Linked DNA regions of Saccharolobus shibatae B12. The protein of the gene in region 5 binds, or shares a complex with, the protein of the main gene of each other region. Links are inferred from orthologs where the notes say so. Each region holds a gene or a part of one and is shown on either strand. Other genes may lie near its edges. The genes, in order: J5U23_RS13040, J5U23_RS13070, J5U23_RS13015, rpl7ae and rpl18a.

The links.
Region 1: rpl18a (region 5) and J5U23_RS13040 share a complex: the UniProt entries of both Methanocaldococcus jannaschii proteins name them as parts of the 50S ribosomal subunit. The link is inferred for Saccharolobus shibatae B12 from one-to-one orthologs.
Region 2: rpl18a (region 5) and J5U23_RS13070 share a complex: the UniProt entries of both Methanocaldococcus jannaschii proteins name them as parts of the 50S ribosomal subunit. The link is inferred for Saccharolobus shibatae B12 from one-to-one orthologs.
Region 3: rpl18a (region 5) and J5U23_RS13015 share a complex: the UniProt entries of both Methanocaldococcus jannaschii proteins name them as parts of the 50S ribosomal subunit. The link is inferred for Saccharolobus shibatae B12 from one-to-one orthologs.
Region 4: rpl18a (region 5) and rpl7ae share a complex: the UniProt entries of both Methanocaldococcus jannaschii proteins name them as parts of the 50S ribosomal subunit. The link is inferred for Saccharolobus shibatae B12 from one-to-one orthologs.

Annotation. Positions count from the first base shown.
Region 1 is NZ_CP077717.1:2,469,414-2,472,209, forward strand. It holds J5U23_RS13040 (50S ribosomal protein L14), read left to right. Parts: upstream 1-1,088; coding sequence 1,089-1,505; downstream 1,506-2,796. Other genes in the region: J5U23_RS13020 (30S ribosomal protein S3), read left to right, coding at 1-256; rpmC (50S ribosomal protein L29), read left to right, coding at 253-480; J5U23_RS13030 (ribonuclease P protein subunit), read left to right, coding at 494-733; J5U23_RS13035 (30S ribosomal protein S17), read left to right, coding at 743-1,087; rplX (50S ribosomal protein L24), read left to right, coding at 1,511-1,870. UniProt on the Methanocaldococcus jannaschii protein: Binds to 23S rRNA. Forms part of two intersubunit bridges in the 70S ribosome.
Region 2 is NZ_CP077717.1:2,472,196-2,476,324, reverse strand. The notes cover bases 1,413-4,129. They hold J5U23_RS13070 (50S ribosomal protein L6), read right to left. Parts: upstream 3,186-4,129; coding sequence 2,640-3,185; downstream 1,413-2,639. Other genes in these bases: J5U23_RS13055 (50S ribosomal protein L5), read right to left, coding at 3,775-4,129; J5U23_RS13060 (30S ribosomal protein S14), read right to left, coding at 3,605-3,769; J5U23_RS13065 (30S ribosomal protein S8), read right to left, coding at 3,197-3,598; J5U23_RS13075 (50S ribosomal protein L32e), read right to left, coding at 2,227-2,643; J5U23_RS13080 (50S ribosomal protein L19e), read right to left, coding at 1,772-2,230. In the rest of the region: J5U23_RS13100 (uL15 family ribosomal protein), read right to left, coding at 1-48; rpmD (50S ribosomal protein L30), read right to left, coding at 51-527; J5U23_RS13090 (30S ribosomal protein S5), read right to left, coding at 534-1,178; more of J5U23_RS13085, read right to left, coding at 1,180-1,412. UniProt on the Methanocaldococcus jannaschii protein: This protein binds to the 23S rRNA, and is important in its secondary structure. It is located near the subunit interface in the base of the L7/L12 stalk, and near the tRNA binding site of the peptidyltransferase center.
Region 3 is NZ_CP077717.1:2,465,660-2,470,241, reverse strand. What follows is about bases 1-2,849. They hold J5U23_RS13015 (50S ribosomal protein L22), read right to left. Parts: upstream 1,738-2,849; coding sequence 1,264-1,737; downstream 1-1,263. Other genes in these bases: J5U23_RS13005 (50S ribosomal protein L2), read right to left, coding at 2,201-2,849; J5U23_RS13010 (30S ribosomal protein S19), read right to left, coding at 1,744-2,166; J5U23_RS13020 (30S ribosomal protein S3), read right to left, coding at 573-1,262; rpmC (50S ribosomal protein L29), read right to left, coding at 349-576; J5U23_RS13030 (ribonuclease P protein subunit), read right to left, coding at 96-335. Outside these bases: more of J5U23_RS13005, read right to left, coding at 2,850-2,917; J5U23_RS13000 (50S ribosomal protein L23), read right to left, coding at 2,929-3,174; rpl4p (50S ribosomal protein L4), read right to left, coding at 3,176-3,979; J5U23_RS12990 (50S ribosomal protein L3), read right to left, coding at 3,986-4,582. UniProt on the Methanocaldococcus jannaschii protein: This protein binds specifically to 23S rRNA. It makes multiple contacts with different domains of the 23S rRNA in the assembled 50S subunit and ribosome.
Region 4 is NZ_CP077717.1:137,824-142,509, reverse strand. Bases 1,734-4,686 are described here. They hold rpl7ae (50S ribosomal protein L7Ae), read right to left. Parts: upstream 3,426-4,686; coding sequence 3,042-3,425; downstream 1,734-3,041. Other genes in these bases: J5U23_RS01060 (glutamate--tRNA ligase), read right to left, coding at 3,681-4,686; lysS (lysine--tRNA ligase), read right to left, coding at 1,734-2,782. Outside these bases: J5U23_RS01085 (nucleotidyltransferase domain-containing protein), read right to left, coding at 1-195; J5U23_RS01080 (site-2 protease family protein), read left to right, coding at 169-1,323; more of lysS, read right to left, coding at 1,304-1,733. UniProt on the Methanocaldococcus jannaschii protein: Multifunctional RNA-binding protein that recognizes the K-turn motif in ribosomal RNA, the RNA component of RNase P, box H/ACA, box C/D and box C'/D' sRNAs.
Region 5 is NZ_CP077717.1:2,785,774-2,790,167, forward strand. Bases 702-3,362 are described here. They hold rpl18a (50S ribosomal protein L18Ae), read left to right. Parts: upstream 702-1,732; coding sequence 1,733-1,993; downstream 1,994-3,362. Other genes in these bases: J5U23_RS14975 (50S ribosomal protein L39e), read left to right, coding at 702-793; J5U23_RS14980 (50S ribosomal protein L31e), read left to right, coding at 797-1,063; J5U23_RS14985 (translation initiation factor IF-6), read left to right, coding at 1,060-1,731; pfdA (prefoldin subunit alpha), read left to right, coding at 2,000-2,443; ftsY (signal recognition particle-docking protein FtsY), read left to right, coding at 2,584-3,362. Also shown: J5U23_RS14965 (30S ribosomal protein S19e), read left to right, coding at 1-271; J5U23_RS14970 (DNA-binding protein), read left to right, coding at 285-641; more of J5U23_RS14975, read left to right, coding at 638-701; more of ftsY, read left to right, coding at 3,363-3,516; J5U23_RS15005 (protein translocase SEC61 complex subunit gamma), read left to right, coding at 3,548-3,736; J5U23_RS15010 (transcription elongation factor Spt5), read left to right, coding at 3,741-4,199; J5U23_RS15015 (50S ribosomal protein L11), read left to right, coding at 4,205-4,394.

The DNA.
Region 1 (2,796 bases), 320 kb from region 5 along the record:
GAAGTTAAAGGAGGGTATTGTGTATAAGAGCGGGCAACAATTAGAGAAGATGATAGATAGGGCAATTGCTATAGCGATGTTAAAGCCTGGAATATTTGGTGTCGAGGTAGTTATAACTAAACCACTGAAGATTGAAGATAAAATCAGTTTGAAAGAGTCTCCTTCCGTTCCTCAAGAGGTATCAGTAACTAATGTAACTTTTATTGAAGAATCCTCACAAAAGAGTGAGGAGAAAGGTGAGGGTGAGAAAGAATGACGGTAGATCTTGAAGAGTTAAGGAAAATGGAAAAAGGAGAGTTGTTAAAAAAGGTGGATGAGCTAAGATTGGAATTAATGAAACTTAGAGTGCAAGCTAGAATGGGAACTTTAAAGAACACTGCAAGCATTAGAAACACAAGAAAAGACATAGCAAGAATATTAACAGTTTTAAGTGAAAAGAAGAGAGAAGGTAAAGGAAAAGCAAAAGTGGAGAATAAATAATTTTATATGTTTTATGATTTTGGATTATATTAATTCTAAAATAAGGATTTTATGGTACACGGATCCTTCTCTAATTTCTAGAGAAGGTCTTATTTTACTAGAGACAGAAAAAACATTTTTGATTAGGTTAAAGGGGAAAAACAAGGTTATAAGGATATTTAAAGCTCATGGTATATTTGAGATAACTTTTAAAGGTAAGTCTTTTATAATAGCTGGCTATAAGCTGGTAAGAAAACCTTGGAGAAGAATTTAGGTGAGCTAGATGGGATCTAAGGGGAAGATAGTAAAGGACCCGGGGATACCTAATGTTGTTATTCCCGAGAAGGCATGCGAAGATGAAGATTGCCCTTATCATGGATCATTGAGAGTTAGGGGTATGACACTGGAAGGAGTCATTGTAAAGTATAAAGGTACTAAAGCTGCACTTATAGAAAGGCAATACTTATACTATGACTCGAAATATAAGAGATATGAAAGGAGAAGGAGTAGGATACATGCTCATGTACCACCGTGTGTTAATGTTAGAGAGGGAGATAAAGTTATAATTGGCGAATGTAGACCTCTTTCTAAATCTATAAGTTTTGTGGTATTAAGCAAGGTGAGTTAAAGTGTCAGAAAAGATTCAAGTTTTAGGATCCAGAAAAGGTTTAACGCCAGGTCTACAGCATTATTCAGTAGTTAACGTTGCTGATAATAGTGGAGCAAAAGAAGCTATGATAATTGGAGTGTATGGTTATAGAGGTGTTCTGAGAAGAGTTCCATTTGCCAATATTGCCGATATGGTTATGGTCTCAGTTAAGAGAGGAACACCAGAGGTTAGAAAACAGAAATTTAGGGCAGTAATAGTGAGACAAAGAATGCCATATAGAAGATCAGATGGTACTTGGATCTCCTTTGAAGATAATGCAGTAGTGATAATAAACCCAGACGGAACACCAAAAGGTACTGAAGTTAGGGGTCCAATAGCAAGAGAAGCAGCTGAAAGATGGCCAAAAATAGCAAGTCTTGCTACATTGGTGGTGTAGGAAATATGGTATCTCTTAAACCTTCTAAACAGAGGAAATTATTATACACTTTACCATTACATCAAAGGAAGAAGTTGTTGATTGCTAAAGTCTCTGATGAGATTGCCTCTCAATATGGTATAAAACGTATTAGAGTGAGAAAAGGTGATACTGTTAGGGTAATGCGGGGAAGTCATAGTGGAAAGGAAGGGAAGGTAACTGAAATTAATACTAGGACTGGAAGATTAGCAATAGAAGGGATAACGAGGAAAAAAGCTGATGGAACACCAGTATATGTGTGGATTCACGCATCTAAAGTAATGATAACTAAGTTAGATCTGAGTGATCCAAGAAGGAGAGAAAAGTTAGAAAAATCTAAGAAGTGATGAAAAATGGCGCATATAACAAGATTTGAAACACCTTGGTTTTTAGTAATAAGCAAAAAACAATATAAGTGGACGGTTAGACCTAATGCTGGACCTCACCCTATAGGGAAAAGTATACCTTTGGCTGTTGTAATTAGGGATTATCTTAAACTTGCGGGAACGGTAAGAGAGGCTAAGCATATAATATTTAACGGTAAAGTTTTAGTCGATGGCAAGGTAAGGAAAGACTATAAATACCCTGTTGGACTTATGGACATTGTTTCAATTCCCTCCGCTGATCTATATTTTAGAGTTCATCCTGATAACGTTAGGTTTATGAGGTTATCCAAGATATCCGCAGATGAGGCTCATTATAAGTACGTTAGGATCATGAATAAAACTACAATAAAGGGAGGAGGTATTCAGCTTAATTTAGAGGATGGAAGAAATATCCTAGTCGATAAAGAAACTGCAAAGAATTTCAAAACGCTTATGACATTAAAGATTGAGTTACCAAGCCAAAATATAGTGGATTCATTCACTATCTCTGAAGGCTCATATGCAATCTTTGTAGGCGGTAAGAACGTCGGTATTCACGGTGTTGTTAAAAATATAAATTTGAGTAAGTTTAAGTCTAGAAAATATAGTGTGATAACACTAGAAAGCAAAGGTGGTAATACTTATCAGACTAATCTCATGAATGTGATGAGTATAGGTAGGGAAAAACCTGATATGAGAGTTGATTAAAATGACAGAGTCTACTTTATCTGTTAATCAAAATCCAATGAGGAAAGTTAAGTTAGCCAAGGTTACTGTTAATATAGGACTTGGTGAATCTGGAGATAGGTTACAGAAAGCTTATCAACTTTTACAAGAGTTAACTGGAGCTAAACCAGTATATACTATTTCCAAGAAAACTATAAGGGAGTTTGGAATTAGAAAAGGTC
Region 2 (4,129 bases), 310 kb from region 5 along the record:
TCGTGATCCTCTCATTTTTCTACTTTTTTTCTCTCTTCTTACTACCATTTTTACATCATCCTCCTCATTAATTCATTTATCTTATCTCCTCTATATCCGAACTCACCTTTATTTTTATAGGGCCTTTTTACACTACCCTTAAACCCACCCTTAGGTGGATGTAAGCGAATAGGCAACTTAAAATATTGATCAAGTTTATGTAGGTAAATCTTGCCTTCATATAACTGTTTCACCATTGTATCGATATTTTCAATCTTTAACACTTCTTTAACATAACTATCTGAAACCTTATCCCCTTTTGCCGTTTCAAGTCTATTTATAATTAGTAGTTTTAAAGTATCCGGATCTACCTCTCCCCATGTGACATATGGAGAAACTTTATTTAGCATACCGAGCATTTGAGAGGTTTTTGGATATATCATCGCATTAAAATTATATCTTAACCGCAACATCTCTAATGTCTCATTAATATACCAAGGAGCCTTTGCCCAACCTCTAATTCTGATTATGCCTAGTAGCTCCACCATATCTCATTACCTCTTCCTAGCCCAATCTTGTAGAGTTACGAAGTTATAAGTGTTATAAAGTGCACTATATCCAGCTCTGACAAAATTCTCTGTAGTTCTAGTCTCACCTTTTGTGGTAGACCAAGCATCCTTTATACCAGCATAAGTTAACAATGTCTTTAATACACTACCAACTACTAATCCAGTACCCTTGGGTGCGGGCAATAAATCAACTTCTACGCTACCCGCTTTACCAACTACTTTAAAGGGTAGACTATGTGGTTCACCACATGTGCACTGCCAGCTACCACAGCCTCTTCTTACTGGTATTATATTCATCTTAGCATCCCTAATTGCCTTCTGAATTGCAACCCTTAGCTGTTTAGCTTTTCCAGTTCCTATACTGACATATCCATCCATGTTGCCCATTATAACTAGAACTTTATATCTAGATATCTCTCCTGCATCAGTTTGCTTCTGAACTACTTTAATGTCTACAACTTCATATTTTAGCTTAGGTAACAGAACATCCACAATTTCCGGTTCAGTAATAGGAAGATTCCTATCAAATAGTTCCTTTATAGATGATATCTTTCCATTCTTTACGAGATTACCTATGGAGGTTCGTGGATTCCATTCTTCTATATTTATACTTGGTACTTCCTCTGCCATTTCAACCACCAGAAGATTTAATCTTGTTTAATATCTCCTCAAAATGAGAGGGTAAGTTCTCAGGGTTTAGTCCCCTTCCCAAATACCTTGAAAATAGTTTATTATATAAATCTAAATTCTCAGATTTCAACTTTTCAGCATACTTGGCTATATGCTCTCCCTTTATTCTATCGTTTTCTATACTTATATTACCTATCGGAATTTTCAACCCAGCATCTATCGCACCTTTTATTGCATAGAACGCCTTATTACCCTTAGACGGTACATGAAGTCCTATATCTGCAACACACTCTGTTACGCCTTTCTTCATAGCTCTTAAAGCTGCTAAATAGCCAGTAAGGTATGCGGCGGGAGTATTATTTTCATCTCCCTTCCATCCAAACTTTTTAGCAAGTTCTGAAGAATGAGCGCTAGCAACCATAATATCGCCCTTAGGATCGATTTTTGCAATTTGAACTATAATGTATTTGTTAGTTATTCTTACAATAAACCTTATTTGTTTACTTATGACATAAACGTATCTCTTATAGTAGTTAGTTTTTCCTTCTCTTCTTCTCCTAGCTTTTATCTTATAATTAGGACCATTGGCCAATTTACTCACCTCTTAATTTCCCCATCTGTATTAAGATGTTCCTAACATCTGAAACTCCCTTATAGTTGCCACCCTTGGCTTTTAAGTATAATTCCCTATAAGTATGACTATCAATAACCTTATGATCTCTCAACCATTTAAGATAAGCCCTTATTTTTCTTATCCTCTTAACCCACATTCGTTTGCTATTTGCCCTTGCTCCCTTCTTGCCTTTTCTACTTCCTGCCTTTTTCCCTTCACTCTTAAGGCTCTTCTTTTTTCTTCTCTCCTTTACTCTACCGCCGCTTATTCCAACCTTTTTAAGGATTATAATCTTACCATCCTTTATCAAATTCCTAATTTCTTCTCTGGTTAGTGAGCTTTGAACGTCCTCAATATAATCCTCAACAATCTTAACTCTGCTTATTCCTACCCCTGCAACCGATGCTGCTAGCCTTTTTTGAGCTTTCAAGTTAGTCATGCACTGACACCCTCATTACTTACCTTCAAACCCAATTCCCTAGCTTTATTTAGAATTTCAAGCCTCTTTTTAAAACCAACTGAAGAAGCTATTGTTACAATAACACTGTCTTTTTGATTTTGCACTTTAACTAGATCGTTAATATTATGAACTATAACTTGCCTTAATCCACTTGGATGAAATCCCCTAACTTCTTTAGGCAGTCTGTAACCAACACTCACTATAGCAGGAAATCCCCTAACTTTTAATCTAGTCTTATTATCTCTTCCGTAGGGTCTTCTCCATTTTTCCTGTCTTCCTAATCTGAAGAACTTGTCGGAATCATAACGTAAGAACCTTGGCTTCTTTGCCTTAAGCTTTTGCCTTATTACATAAATCTTTTTCCTATATAACTGTATTTTTTCTTCGGTCATTCAACCACCTCTTTTTTATAGATGAAAATTCCATCCGAGAAGATACGTCTATCAAAACCAGTTATCTTTGAAGCTGCCTCAATATTTGCTGCAGTTTGGGCAACAGCATCTAAATTCGGGCCCTCCACAACTATATCTTCACCTTTCACAGTAACCTTAACGCCCTGCAGTATTGGCGCCCTCCTTATATTCTTTTCACCTATTAGATTAGTTATTTGAACTTCGTTCCCTACTACCTTTACAGATGTTGGAAAGTGCGTATATATAATTTTAAGATAATACCTATAACCCTTAGTTACTCCAGTTATCATATTTTTGATATGACTAACTATGCTATAGAAGGCCGCCTTTTTTCGTCTATTAGCAAATGTAGTTTCTAACACTATCTTATTTCCATCTAAACTAATTTGTATACCCCTAGCAAAGCTGAAATCTTTGACTACTTCACCTTTAGGTCCTTTCATCTTAATTACTGAGCCTTTTAAATCAACATTTACATTGCTCGGAATTTCAATCTCTTCCCTTAAAATTACTATCTGCATTAAAAATCACCTCAATATACATATCCCAATGCTACTCCTCCTAGTCGCATTCTAGCTGCTTCTTTATGAGACATTACTCCTTTAGATGTCGAAACAATAATTATACCAATCTCTTTTGATGGTAAGTAACGCCTGATATAATCTGGTAATGCAATCATCTGTCTATAACTAAGAGGATATCGTGGAGTTATTGGTCCACACTTGTTAACTCTTCCTAACAACTGTACTGTAATCTTGCCCCATCTACCATCATCAATATACTCAAATTCTCCTACATAACCCTCCTTCTGCATAACTCTTAAAACATTTATTACCAATTTAGACGCTGGCATTATAATAGCTTGTTTATTCCTTCTCATCTCATTGTTGTAGATAGACGTTAACGCATTTGCCAACGGATTTACGAATACCATAACCTATCACCAATACTTCCTAAACCCTAACTCATACGCGACTTCTCTAAAACATTGTCTACATAAATAAATCCCATATTTTTGAATTACAGAATCCCTACTTCCACATCTCTGGCAAGCTTGAACTCCTTTACCATATTTTCTCTCGGCTGGAGGCTTGTATTTTCCCATTTCATTCACCCTTCTATCAACTGTACATTAAAATTATTTCTTAAAAATTCCATAGCTTCTTCCTTCGTAACCCTATGCCTCCTTGGAATTCTAGTCTTTTTTCTTCTTCGTCTCGAAATTCTATAGCCAGCTCTCTCGAGAGTGATAGCTATATCCATGCCGAATATACCTATTTCTGGATCATATCTTGCACCTGGTAAGATCACATGTTCCGCAATCCCAAAAGATATGTTACCATATTCATCAAAACTACTTTTCTTTAATCTATATCCTATAGCTTCTAAAACCTTTCTTAAGAATCCCTCAGCTTGAGTACCCCTTAAGGTCACCTTAACTCCAATTTCTTGACCTTTTCTAATT
Region 3 (4,582 bases), 320 kb from region 5 along the record:
GGGCAATCTTCATCTTCGCATGCCTTCTCGGGAATAACAACATTAGGTATCCCCGGGTCCTTTACTATCTTCCCCTTAGATCCCATCTAGCTCACCTAAATTCTTCTCCAAGGTTTTCTTACCAGCTTATAGCCAGCTATTATAAAAGACTTACCTTTAAAAGTTATCTCAAATATACCATGAGCTTTAAATATCCTTATAACCTTGTTTTTCCCCTTTAACCTAATCAAAAATGTTTTTTCTGTCTCTAGTAAAATAAGACCTTCTCTAGAAATTAGAGAAGGATCCGTGTACCATAAAATCCTTATTTTAGAATTAATATAATCCAAAATCATAAAACATATAAAATTATTTATTCTCCACTTTTGCTTTTCCTTTACCTTCTCTCTTCTTTTCACTTAAAACTGTTAATATTCTTGCTATGTCTTTTCTTGTGTTTCTAATGCTTGCAGTGTTCTTTAAAGTTCCCATTCTAGCTTGCACTCTAAGTTTCATTAATTCCAATCTTAGCTCATCCACCTTTTTTAACAACTCTCCTTTTTCCATTTTCCTTAACTCTTCAAGATCTACCGTCATTCTTTCTCACCCTCACCTTTCTCCTCACTCTTTTGTGAGGATTCTTCAATAAAAGTTACATTAGTTACTGATACCTCTTGAGGAACGGAAGGAGACTCTTTCAAACTGATTTTATCTTCAATCTTCAGTGGTTTAGTTATAACTACCTCGACACCAAATATTCCAGGCTTTAACATCGCTATAGCAATTGCCCTATCTATCATCTTCTCTAATTGTTGCCCGCTCTTATACACAATACCCTCCTTTAACTTCTCATATCTTGCCCTCTCCGTAGTAAGCTTGCCGCTTATTATTATTTCCGCACCTAATGCACCGGCATTCATAATTCTTCTCATTGATATGAAAGCGGCTCTCCTAAAGTGATATCCCTTTTCTAAAGCTATCGCCAACCTAAATGCCATTACTCTAGCATTGAGCTCCGGGTTCTCCACATTCGTTATTGTAATTTGTGGATTCTCTAAACCAAAAACTTTTTCGAAGATTTGTGCAAGCTGTTTTATATTTCTTCCACCCCTTCCTATTATCATTGAAGGTCTTCCTGCATATATTATAACTCTAGTTCCAATTGGAGTCTTCAATACTTCTACTCCTGCATACTCAGCATTATAGTATTGCTTAGCTAGATACTCATCAATCTTGACTTTCACTATAGACTTCTCAAGGAAATATCTCTTGATGTTTGGTATCTTACTCCACCTCCTCTAAGATTACCTCTACATTAGATGTCCTTCTGTACTTTGCAGTAGCCCTCCCAAATGCTCTGGGCATATATCTTTCTAATGTTATACCCTTGTGGGCAGCTATATGCCTTATAATTAATTTATCGACATCCAGCCCTTTATTAGTTGCATTAGCCTCAGCGTTTTCTAACAACTTTAACACTTGCCTTATAGCTTTCTTTGGATATCTACCAGCCTTTATTTTCCATTTAGCAGATATATTAGCTTTATGTGATGCACCCTTATTATATCTCCAAAATGGTAGGGCTTCCTTTTCTTCTAAAACTCTGTTTAGAAAATCTTTCGCATCATTAAGATACATTCCTCTAATAGCTTTGCAAACATTATAAAGATCTCTTATGGATGCAGGAACATCTCTTATCACAGCTTTTGCAATTTTCAACTCATCAAGATTTAATTGAGGATAATTCCAACTTGCCATAGCTGATCATCCTTTCATTGCTAAGAATAAACTTGACCTTGTAGCCTTTAATCCTGGTTCTCCATGTTCAACCTTCTTAGTGGTTATTGAATACTCTCCCAAGTAATGACCTATCATTTCTGGCGTAACTGTAAATTCAACAAATTCCTTTCCATTATAGACAGCCATCTTAAGACCAATCAGCTCTGGCAATATAACTAAGTTTCTGACATGCGTCTTTATGGTCTTATTAACCTTTCCTTCTCTTCTATATTTCCTTACTTTTTCCAGCAAATGCCTTTGTGCATCAGTAAATCCACGTTTTAATGATCTTCGTTGCCTTGAAGGTAGTAACTTAATAAACTCATCCATTGGCATATTTAGTAACTCATCTATACTCTTACCTCTGTATTTAAAGTTCTTCCATTCAGGTGGTATTTCTAATGACATCTAGTTTCACCTATTTCCTTTTCATTTATAAAATTCACTTACCCTCCTTCCTTCCTGTTCTCCTTGCCGCAATATGACCAACTTTTCTACCTGGAGGAGCATTTCTAGATACCGTAGAAGGTCTGCTTACACTCTGATGTAGTCCACCACCATGAGGATGATCGACTACATTCATTGCAACACCCCTTACAATAGGCCATTTCTTAGCCTTTACTTTATACTTCCAATAATTAGCTCCAGCTTTCAATAGTGGTTTTTCTATAACTCCACCACCAGCCACTACACCAACGGTAGCTCTAGCCTTATTTGAAACTGCTTTTATCTTATCTGAAGGTAATTTAATTAACACCTTATCACCGCTCTTGCCTACTACTACTGCATATGAACCAGCACTTCTAGCGTATTTGCCTCCGTCTCCAAAATTTTCTTCAACATTACATACTACTGTACCTTCTGGCGCATCACCTATCTCTATAACATTACCATTAGCTATTGGAGATCCTTTACCGAATTCGATCTTCTGGTTAATAACCAAACCTTGAATTGCTTGCGTTAAAAACCTGGTTCCGTTCTCTAATTTTATGATAGCAACAGGCGCATTCATCCCTGGATTATGCACTATGTCTATTACCTTGCCTACAAGATGTCCAAAAATGTTGGGATACCTTACCTTACCTATTCGTAGCCAACTTGGACTCCTAAAAGTTGGAGAACCTTTTCCCGCCCTCTGCTGTAATAAATTCTTACCCATTCTATATCACCTCACAAAATGCCCAATCTATGGGCTATATCACTTGCTTTATATGTTGGGTCTAATTTTACATATGCCTTCTTGTAACCTTGAGATGTTATAACCACGTTAACTTTTACCACCTTAACACCAAATAATCTTTCAACAGATTTCTTAATGTCATCCCTTGTATCATTCTTATCTACTATTAATGTAAGTGTATTATAGGACTCAATAAGTTTTAATGCTTTCTCTGTAGCTAAAGCCATTTGAATCATTCTAACTCACCAACCTCTTACTCAATCGCTCATCTAAAATCTTTATGCTATTTTCAGTATAAATAGTAAGCCTGCCGGGGTGCGCACCTGGAGCCAGATGAATAACGCTTACATCTTTAGCGTTAACTACGTCAACTCCAGCTATGTTTCGTGCTGCCTTAACTATTGGAGAATTACTGTCGTGTACTATTATTAGTGGGCCTATTGGTTCCTTATATTTTCTACCTCTCATTTTACCCTTTCCAGCCCTTATCCTAATCCTCTCTTTTACTCTCTTTACATCATCATAAACACCTATCTTCTCTAAAAATTCTTCAACCTCGCTTGCAGTTTTTAGACTAACAATATCATCAGATACTACTATAGGAAAACTTACTGAATCTTTAAATACATGTCCCCTAGCCTTAACGAAAACTGTGTCTGCTGTAGCGCTTAACGCACTAATTACTGCCAATTGTTTCTCCTTATCGTTCACCTCTTCTACAAGCTTTTTGTCTACCGAAGGCGGAAATGTTAACCTACCACCTACGGTATTAGGTGCTAAGGCAGCTTCTCCAGAGTTTTTAACTCTAGGAACTCTGGCCATACCTAGATTTATTCCAAAACTCTCAGCTGACGTTCTTTTGCCTGCCATAGGATCTCTGCCTTTTGGTTGCAGAGAATGTGTAAACTCTGCTAAAAATACTCTTCTTATTATATCTTTTCTTACCGGAAACGAAAAAATGAAAGGTAACTCTACCTCTTTTACCTTATTTCCATCTTTATCTAAAATCACAGATTTTTTCTTAACTGGTTCTAAATACATTTATTTTCACCCTTGCTGACTTAAAAGGTTAACATAAGTTATCTTAGGAGCGTTTTCAAAAACATAAGAAGGTCTAACAGCCTCTCTTAAGAATATCGGCCTTTTCTTTGAACCTAATATAGAACCTTCCAACAAAATATACGTGTTCCTAACTATTCCGTACCTTACAAAGCCACCTGCAGGATTTATCTCCTTAGGATCATCACCAATTTTTATAATTCTCTTATTATATTCTGTTCTTCTGTGAAAACCTAGCTGACCCGGCTGAGGTGTATAGCTAGGTGTCCCTAAAGACGGACCTCTAGTACCTATTTTCCTACTTCCTTTTCTATGCTTATGCCATCTAGGTAATTCTACTACACTGTACCTTTTTATCACACCAGCGAAACCTTTGCCCTTAGTAACTCCTATCACATCTATTAGTTGACCCTCCTTGAAAACGTCTTTAATTGAAATTTCTTTTCCTAAAACGTTTAGTGCATAATCTAGTTGTGCTTTCTTTTCTCCTCCACCTATCTGGATCTCTACTAAATCTGGCACTTTTTTACCTAATGATGGTATCTTCCTAGGTTGTGTAGCTACCAAGAGTCTAAAGTAGACTAT
Region 4 (4,686 bases), 2.6 Mb from region 5 along the record:
CGTATCCAATACGATTTGATTAGGGTTAAATACTATAACATCTACGTCGCTTTTCTCATTCACATCACCACGAGCAACAGAACCATAAACATAACCTTCCATCCCATATTGTTTCAAGAGTGAAAGGATTTCAATGGCTATCTTTCTCTTGTCATTTAAGATTTTCCAATGACGCTCCGTATACTCTATTTGCACATCTTTTTAATTTCTAAATACATTATTAGATTTGTGGATCAAATATACTTAGCTGTAACGATATTCTTATCCTTTTGGCTAATTATCTATGTTTTTAGAAGAAAACTAGAGAAATATAACCTAACAGTTTATCCATTTTTTATACTATGGAGGAAAAAAGCCAGGGAATATTGGTTTCCTAGATTTTCCAGATCAAAAGGTTATAGAGTTTATGAAAAAATTGCCCTACCTTTAGGTTTTTTACTTATGATAGCTGGAATTTCAACAATATTATATGTAATAATAGAAATGCTGACCATCAAACCCAATCAAACTCCGACAATAGCGCTAAAACCAATAATTCCAGGTTTAACGATAAGTATTTCCCAGTTACCCTACATATTACTAGCTATAGGAGTTTCAGTAGCTATACACGAGATTTTTCACGCATTGTCCGCCACATCAAATAATGTAAAGGTAAAAAATGGAGGAGTTCTATTACTTGGAATATTTCCTGGAGCATTTGTAGAACCAGACGAAGATGATTTTAATAAATCCACAACTGATGCAAAACTTAAAATAATTGCTGCTGGAATAGTGATTAATTTAGTTTTAGCACTAATAGCACTTCCGTTTTCCTTTGAACTTCCATATTTACCTTCAGAACTGTCTCAAGGAATAATGATAGAGGGAATAATTAATAACTCTCCGGCTGCTAATGCGTCAATTCATGCCGGTGATGTGATATGCTATATAAATGGTTATCATGTAACGACATTATCCCAGCTTCATGAACTTCTTTATAAATACAATACCGTCTTTATAACTCTTAAACATCCTAATGGTACTTTGAGTAATGTAACTGTTAACGTACCTGATCACCTTTTGGGAGTATATGTAACGTACTATATTCCAGATTATTTGATTGCAATTTTAACTTTCTTTACATGGCTATTTATAGTGAATTTCAGCTTAGCTGTATTTAATGCTGCACCCCTTATAATAACGGATGGAGGAAAACTCTTCACTGAATTATTAAAGAGAGTACTGGGAGAAAGTAACGGCGAAAAAATTTCATATTATTTACAGTCACTATTCCTCTTGATCTTTATATTTGCGATATTTCTCTCTAATCGTCCTCTAGGATAACCTTACTACTTATCATGGGGAAAGGAATAACTTCTTTGATGCTATAACTATTTGTCACTAACATAACTATTCTATCTATACCAATACCTAAACCTCCAGTAGGTGGCATTCCATAACTTAAGGCCCTTACAAAATCCTTATCGTAAGGATGAGCCTCCTCATCTCCTCTTCTAAACATCTCTTGTTCTTCTCTAAATAGTTTATCTTGTAATATAGGGTCATTCAGTTCCGTGTACGCATTTGCGATCTCCATGCCTGCTATGAACATCTCGAATCTTTCTACTAGTCCAAGTTTATTCCTATGTGGTTTACAAAGGGGTGTAGTCTCTATTGGGTAATCAGTTATAAAGGTTGGGTTGGTTAAAGTGGGTGTAACTAGTTTATCGAATAATTTCTCTATCATTAGCCCTCTAACATACTGATTTCCTCTAGGAATTAGATTATATTTTTTCATTAGCTCCTTAAGTTCATCATCACTCATATTTTCAACGTTCTTACCTAAAATTTCAGATAAAGAATCATACATACTGATTCTCTTGAAGGGAGCTTCAAAGTCTATTTCATATTTTCCATATACTACCTTAGTACTATTTGTAACCTTTTTGATCACACTTTTAAGTAGATCTTCAGTTAAATTCATTATATCATTGTAGTCAGCGTATGCCCAATAGAGCTCTAAGAGAGTAAACTCGGGGTTATGAGTTACATCAATATCTTCGTTTCTAAAGACCTTTCCTATTTCGAAAACTTTGTTAAATCCACCTATTACATACCTTTTTAAGTACAATTCTAACGCTATTCTTAAGTACCAATCTTCGTTTAAGTAATTTACATGTGTTTTAAACGGTTTTGCTAATGCCCCACCATATACTGGTTGAACAATAGGCGTTTCAACTTCAATAAAGCCTTTAGAATAGAGAAACTCTCTAATTTCTCTTATGATCATATATCTTATTTCCATAGCCTTCCTAGCATTATCATTATAGAGGAAATCCACATATCTATGCGCATATCTAAATTCTGGGGAAAGTTTAGACCAATCTGGAGGTTCTATAAGGGCTTTCGATAATAATTGGTAATCCTTTACGAGTAGGCTTAATTCTCCCTTCATGGTATAAAATAAATCACCTCTTACACCTATTATATCCCCTCTACCAACGTATGTGAAGAATCTGTCATATTTCTCTTTAAGCTCATCAACCCTCATATATATTTGTAATTTCTCACCTTCATCAAATATATCTACAAATGATGCTTTTCCATGCCTTCTGATATTAGCTACACGCCCTGCTGTAGATATATTAAACATAAATGGCTCATGGGATTTGTTACCTTGTGATGATGCAAGAAGCTTAATATCTTTGATCAAATGTGTTATTTCGTATTTATGAGGATATGGCTCAATGCCATTTTTTCTTAATTCTTCAACAATTTTTATTCTCCTTTCGTCCCAGTTCATCAACAATTAGATAACTTGGCAAAAATTAAAGTCTGTCTTCTTTTTCGTTTAGATGTATGGGCCCGGCGGGACTCGAACCCGCGACCACTGGGTCTCTCCTCTCCAGATACACTTCATCCCCATAAAGGGTCTTTAGACCCAATGTCTAGCATTAATATCTGGAGCCCAGCACTCTACCTGGCTAAGCTACGGGCCCATAACTAATTATTAGATAGGACTAAAAACAAAATAAGTTTAGTGGTAAAAAATATTGTTGGATTTAACTTGAAGTTTTACCTTTAATTTCGTTTACTCTCTTAACTATTTCGTCAACTAAATCCTTAGCCTCGCCAGGCTCTAAGATAGCAGCAGATGCTGTAGCCACTTGCAACCCACAAGCTTCACCTAAAGCTTTTTTAGAGGAAACGTATACATAAGGTATCTTTTTCTCATCGCATAGCAATGGTAAGTGTGCAACTATTTCCTCTGGTTGTACATCTTCAGCAATAACTACTAATTTAGCTTGTCCCCTTTCTACTGCTTTTGTTGTCTCATTTGTACCTTTCTTTATTTTTCCACTTTCCTTAGCTTTTCTTACTGCCTCTAATACCTTATCTGCTAGATCTTGCGGTACTTCAAACTTAACATAACTAGCTTTTGACATCGCGTTCATCCTCCTCTAGTTTCGTCACGCAAGTCTTTAAAAGTATTAGCAAAAAATAAAGTTTACTATAGAATAAGGCAAAAGCTTAGCCCTTTTAGGTGAAGATAAGTGCCATCCAGGTTTTTGGAGTCTTTAAATATAAATTTATATATTTATATGTGAGAGTTTTTGTTCTATGTTCCTCTTATGTGTCACTTAAATGATAGGTATACATTAAATCGATAATAAAAATCTCCTTGGATTACATGGAGGAGATTAATTGTGTGAAAAGATTACAAAGACCATATTACCGTCCTTCTTGTCCACTCTTACAAATCCAAATCTATAAAATTGCACAATTTCGTTTATCTCCAAATCCTTTACAATTCTTTCTGCATAACCATTTATTATTTTTATATCATCTCTTTCCGCTTTTTCTACTATTACTGGAACTTTTTCGTCCGATTTTACCCATTGAACTATTCTTGCATTGACTTTCTTAGCCTCATCTAACGTCTTACTGTGAAAAACAAGCTTACGATTACGCTTATCAACTCTGACATTACACAACTCCATTAACCTCAATACGCTTCCATCTTCTGCATCGATAGATTCTATCAAAATTTTATCACCAGAATTAACAATGATAGTTCTATCCACTTCCTGTTGTTTAGAAGGAATTAAGGGTATCTTAGCTTTCAACGTTTGAGGTAGCTCAATGGCAAACTCTTCGCCATCTTTTATGAACATTATTCTTTTAGCTACTGGATCTAATTTTTTCCTATTAATCGCAGCAATATTTTCGAAACTTATAGTGGCATCAGTTACCTTTACTCCAACATCAATTATCACGTCTTTAATAGTATCTGGTAAGATTCCCCTTCTTCTGAGTCCAGCCAAAGTTGGTAGCCTAGGATCATCCCTATTGGCACCCTTCTCTAACATTCCTCTTATTTTCGACTTACTCATCATAAAACCCTCAAGTTTTAGTCTCCCAAACTGTAAGACTTCTGGAAATTCCCATCCCATATACTCAGAAATGTACCTCTGTTTTTCCGTATTCGACATATGTTCTTTAGCTCTTAATACATGAGTAACACCAAGTTCATGATCATCTATTACAGAAGCGAAGTTATAGGTAGGCCATACATAATACTTACTCCCTACTCGTGGATGAGGATTTTTAGTAGTATCAATTATCCTAAGCATTACCCAGTCTATTTGAGAGGGATCCGGATCCATTAAATTGGTCTTTAACCTAACCACAGCTTCTCCCTCTTTG
Region 5 (4,394 bases):
CGTGAACTCGATTATTGGAATAGAAAAAACAAGAACAATCTACGGTGGAAGCAAAAGAAGGGGGACTAGGCCAGAAAAATTCGTAAAAGCTCCTGGTCATGTAAATAGATTAATATTTCAACAATTAGAAAAAGCAGGACTAGTTCAAAAAATAAAGAATAAGGGAAGAACTTTAAGTCCTAAGGGAAGGTCATTATTAGATAAATTAGCATTAGAAATCTTTAAAGAGCTGGCCGAGAATAATACTTCTTTGAAAGTATACTTAGAATAAGGGGTGAAAAAAGATGTCAGCTCCAAACTCATATGATGATGAAGAATTAGAAGAATTACTAAGAAGAAAAGCAGCACAAGAGCAAAAAAGGCTAGAAGAAGAGAGAAAAAGAAAAGCGGAACTAGAATCCCAAAAAGAGTCAATATTAAGAGTCATATTAACACCTGAGGCACGACAGAGACTAACAAATATAAAATTAGTTAAGCCTGAATTTGCTGAATCATTAGAGAATCAGTTAATTGCACTGGCACAATCTGGGAGAATAAAGGTACCAATAACAGATGAGGAATTAAAGCAAATACTAGAACAGATTTCAGAACAGAACAGACGCGATTTCAAAATACAAATAAGAGAGAGAGGATGGAAATGAGTAGAAATAAACCAGTAGCTAAGAAATTTAGATTAGCCAAAGCATTAAAAGCAAACTCTCCAATACCAATATGGATAGTGTTAAAGACCCGTGGAAGAGTTAGGTATAATCCCTTAAGAAGGAATTGGAGGAGAAATGATCTAAAGGTGTAAAAAATGAAAGAGAAGGATAATTTTGAAATGGTAATTAATCTGAGAAAAATAAAAACTGGAAAAAGGACTGGAAGAAGTAAGAGGGCAGTGAAATTCGTAAGAAAAATTGTGGCAAGGCACTTTAACGCAGATAAGGTAGTAATAGATCCACTGTTAGCTAAGTCAATATCTAAAAACGGAAATGATAAGGTAGTTAGTAAAGTTAGAGTAGTAGTTAGTAAGGTAGGAGAAAAAATATATCTTGTAAGACTTGCTATTAAAAGTAGATGAATCTGCAAAGGTTATCAATTTTTGGAACAGATAATATAGGAGTCTATATTTATACTAATAATAAATATACAGTAGTACCTAGAGGATTAGATAGTGAAACAAAAGAAAATATTGTTCAAATATTAGGAACTGAGTTAATAGAAGCGGAGATATCCAGAAGTTTTCTTTTAGGTATTTTTATAAGTGGTAATGATAACGGCATTCTTTTACCTAAATCCACAATTGATGATGAGTTCAGATTTCTGAAAGAGAATCTTAGGGACTGCAGAGTTGAGGTTCTTAATTCAAAAGTAACCGCGTTGGGAAACACAATACTCACAAATAATAAGGCAGCATTAATTTATCCTGAATTTAATGATATTGAAGAAAAGATAATAAAGGAGACCTTAGGCGTTGAAGAGATAAGAAGAGGAAAAATAGCCCAAATGATAACCGTAGGTTCTGTAGGAGTTGTAACAAATAAAGGCGGATTAGTACATGTAGATACAAGTGAGAAAGAACTAAAAGAACTGGAAAAATTATTCGGCGTAAAGATAGATATAGGCACGGTAAATTTTGGAAGCGTCTTCATTAAGAGTGGACTAGTCGCAAACGATAAAGGAACGTTAGTAGGCGCGTCAACTACGGGTCCAGAGATTTTAAGAATTCAAAAAGCATTAGGTGAATGAGATGAGTGAAATAAAGTTTTACCTTGTCAAAGGATCTGCCCTATTCGGAGAGTCCCACTATCCAGAGAAGAGAAAATTTGTAAAAATAGTTAGAGCATTGAATGAAAAACAAGCAATTGAGTATATTTATTCGTATTTTGGTAGTAAAAATAAGATAAAACGATATAACATAAAGATAGAGCAAATAAGTGAAATAAAAGAAGAAGAAATCCCAGATAGAAGGATAAGAGAATTAGCAAAGATTGATAAAATTATAATGTGATGAGACATGAGTCAAGGACAAGGAGGTATAACGTTAGACGATTTAATAGCGCAAGCAGATTACTTAAAAAGGTACATAGATTCATTACAGAGAACTCAATTAGAATTACTAGAGTCAATAAATTCGATAGATTCTGCAAAACAAGCCATAGAGACGATAAAGAGTGGAAATAAAGAAATGTTAGTCTTCATAGATAGGAAAGGATATCTTTTAGCCAAAGTAGGGGGTATAGCAGGGGAAAAGGTAACTGTCCATTTAGGTTTATCTTACTACGCGGAAGTAGATCTAGATTCAGCTATAAAAATTCTTGATAAAAGAAAAGATGAGATAAGTAAAGCAGCACAAAATCTAAATAATGAACTTCAAAAAGCTGCTAGTACATACAATCAGATAGTTGACATACTAAATCAAATACAGCAAGCTGCAGCTAGGAGACAACAAGGTGAATAAATTGTTTTGATAAAATAAGGAAAGCTTTTTCTAATTTTGTAGATAAATTAAAGGGAGAGCAAGAAGAAACAGAAAAGATCGAACAAAATATACCTACGCAAAGTATTGGTAGTAATCAACAGCAAACTAGTAATAACGTAATGAATCAGTCAACAACCAGTGAAGTAAAGGAAGAAAGTAAAGAAGAGGAGAAGAAGAGTGGCGGAAGTATTTTTGATGTTTTCAGATACAAAGAAATCAAAGAGAAAGATATTGAGGATTTCATAGAGGAATTAAGATATCAGCTACTTGAAAGTGATGTTTCTTTTGAAGTTACCGAGAAAATTCTTGAAGATCTGAAAGAAAACATAATCGGTAAAAAGGTAAGGCGAAGTGAAGATCTTGAAAGGATAGTAAAAGATTCTTTAAAAAAATCCATCACCGAAATAATAACAAAAAATAAACCAATGAATGTATTAGAAGAAATAAAGAAATCAACGAAACCTTATATAATAATATTTTTCGGAATAAATGGAGTAGGTAAAACTACAACTATTGCTAAGTTTGCATATATGCTTAAAAAAAATGGTTTATCGTGTATTATCTCAGCTTCAGATACGTTTAGAGCTGCAGCACAAGAACAATTGGAGATCCATGCAAGAAACTTGGATATACCTTTAATCAAAGGCAAATATGGAGGAGACCCTGCCTCAGTTGCTTATGACGCAATAAGGGCAGCTAAAAGCAGAGGAATAGATGTTGTATTAATAGACACTGCCGGAAGAATGCACACAGATACTGATTTAGTAAATGAACTAAAGAGAGTTGTTAATATCACCAGACCAAATCTGAAAATATTAGTTTTAGACTCTCTAGGTGGAAACGACGCATTGGAACAAGCTAAATATTTTGAAAATAATGTTGGATTCGATCTAGTAATATTGACTAAAGTTGATGCAGATGTAAAAGGTGGTGTAATATTATCGTTAGCGTATGAATTGAATAAGCCTGTTGGATATTTAGGAGTGGGTCAAACTTATGATGATCTAATTCCGTTTAATGCCGAGTGGTTCATTCAAAGATTGTTCAGTTAACTTAAATACCTTGACCCAATTATAAATTACTGTGAGTTCAAATAAGCTAATTAGCTGGTTCAGAAGGCTTAGGGAGGACTGGAATAGAATAATTACAGTAGCTAGGAAACCGGATAGGAACTTTTTCTCACTTAACCTTAAAGTTACTTTATTAGTATTAGTCGTAGTAGGTGTATTAGCTTACATAATTCAACTTGCATTGACATTAATAGGGGTGTAATTTTGTGGAAAAACCGAATATGAGAAATTATTATGCTGTAAAAGTTGTTGGAGGGCAAGAAATAAATGTAGCTTTAATGTTAGAAGAGAGGATAAAAACTAATAATATTAAAGGAATATATGCAATAATTGTTCCACCCAATTTGAAAGGATATGTAGTTCTGGAGGCAGAGGGTTTGCATATAGTTAAACCATTAATTGCTGGGATAAGGAATGCAAGAGGACTTGCACAAGGTTTACTACCTAGAGATGAGATACTAAAAATTGTATCTAAGAAAACCATAGGCCCAACCGTAAAACCTGGGGATGTAGTAGAAGTAATTTCTGGTCCCTTTAGGGGTACTCAGGCTCAAGTGGTAAGAGTTGAGGAAGCTAAAGGAGAGGTAGTGTTAAATATTTTAGAATCAGCATTTCCATTACAAGTCACAGTTCCTTTAGATCAAATTAAGGTGTCTAAAAGGTGAAGTGAATGCCCACAAAATCTATAAAAATAATGGTAGAAGGAGGTAATGTTAAGCCAGGTCCACCATTAGCACCAACACTTTCGCAGTTAGGGCTAAATGTTGGGGATGTTGTCAAGAAATTGAATGAGGCCACAAGTAGTTTTAAAGGCATGTCAGTTCCAGTAACAATAGAAGTTGATAGTAATACTAAGAAAT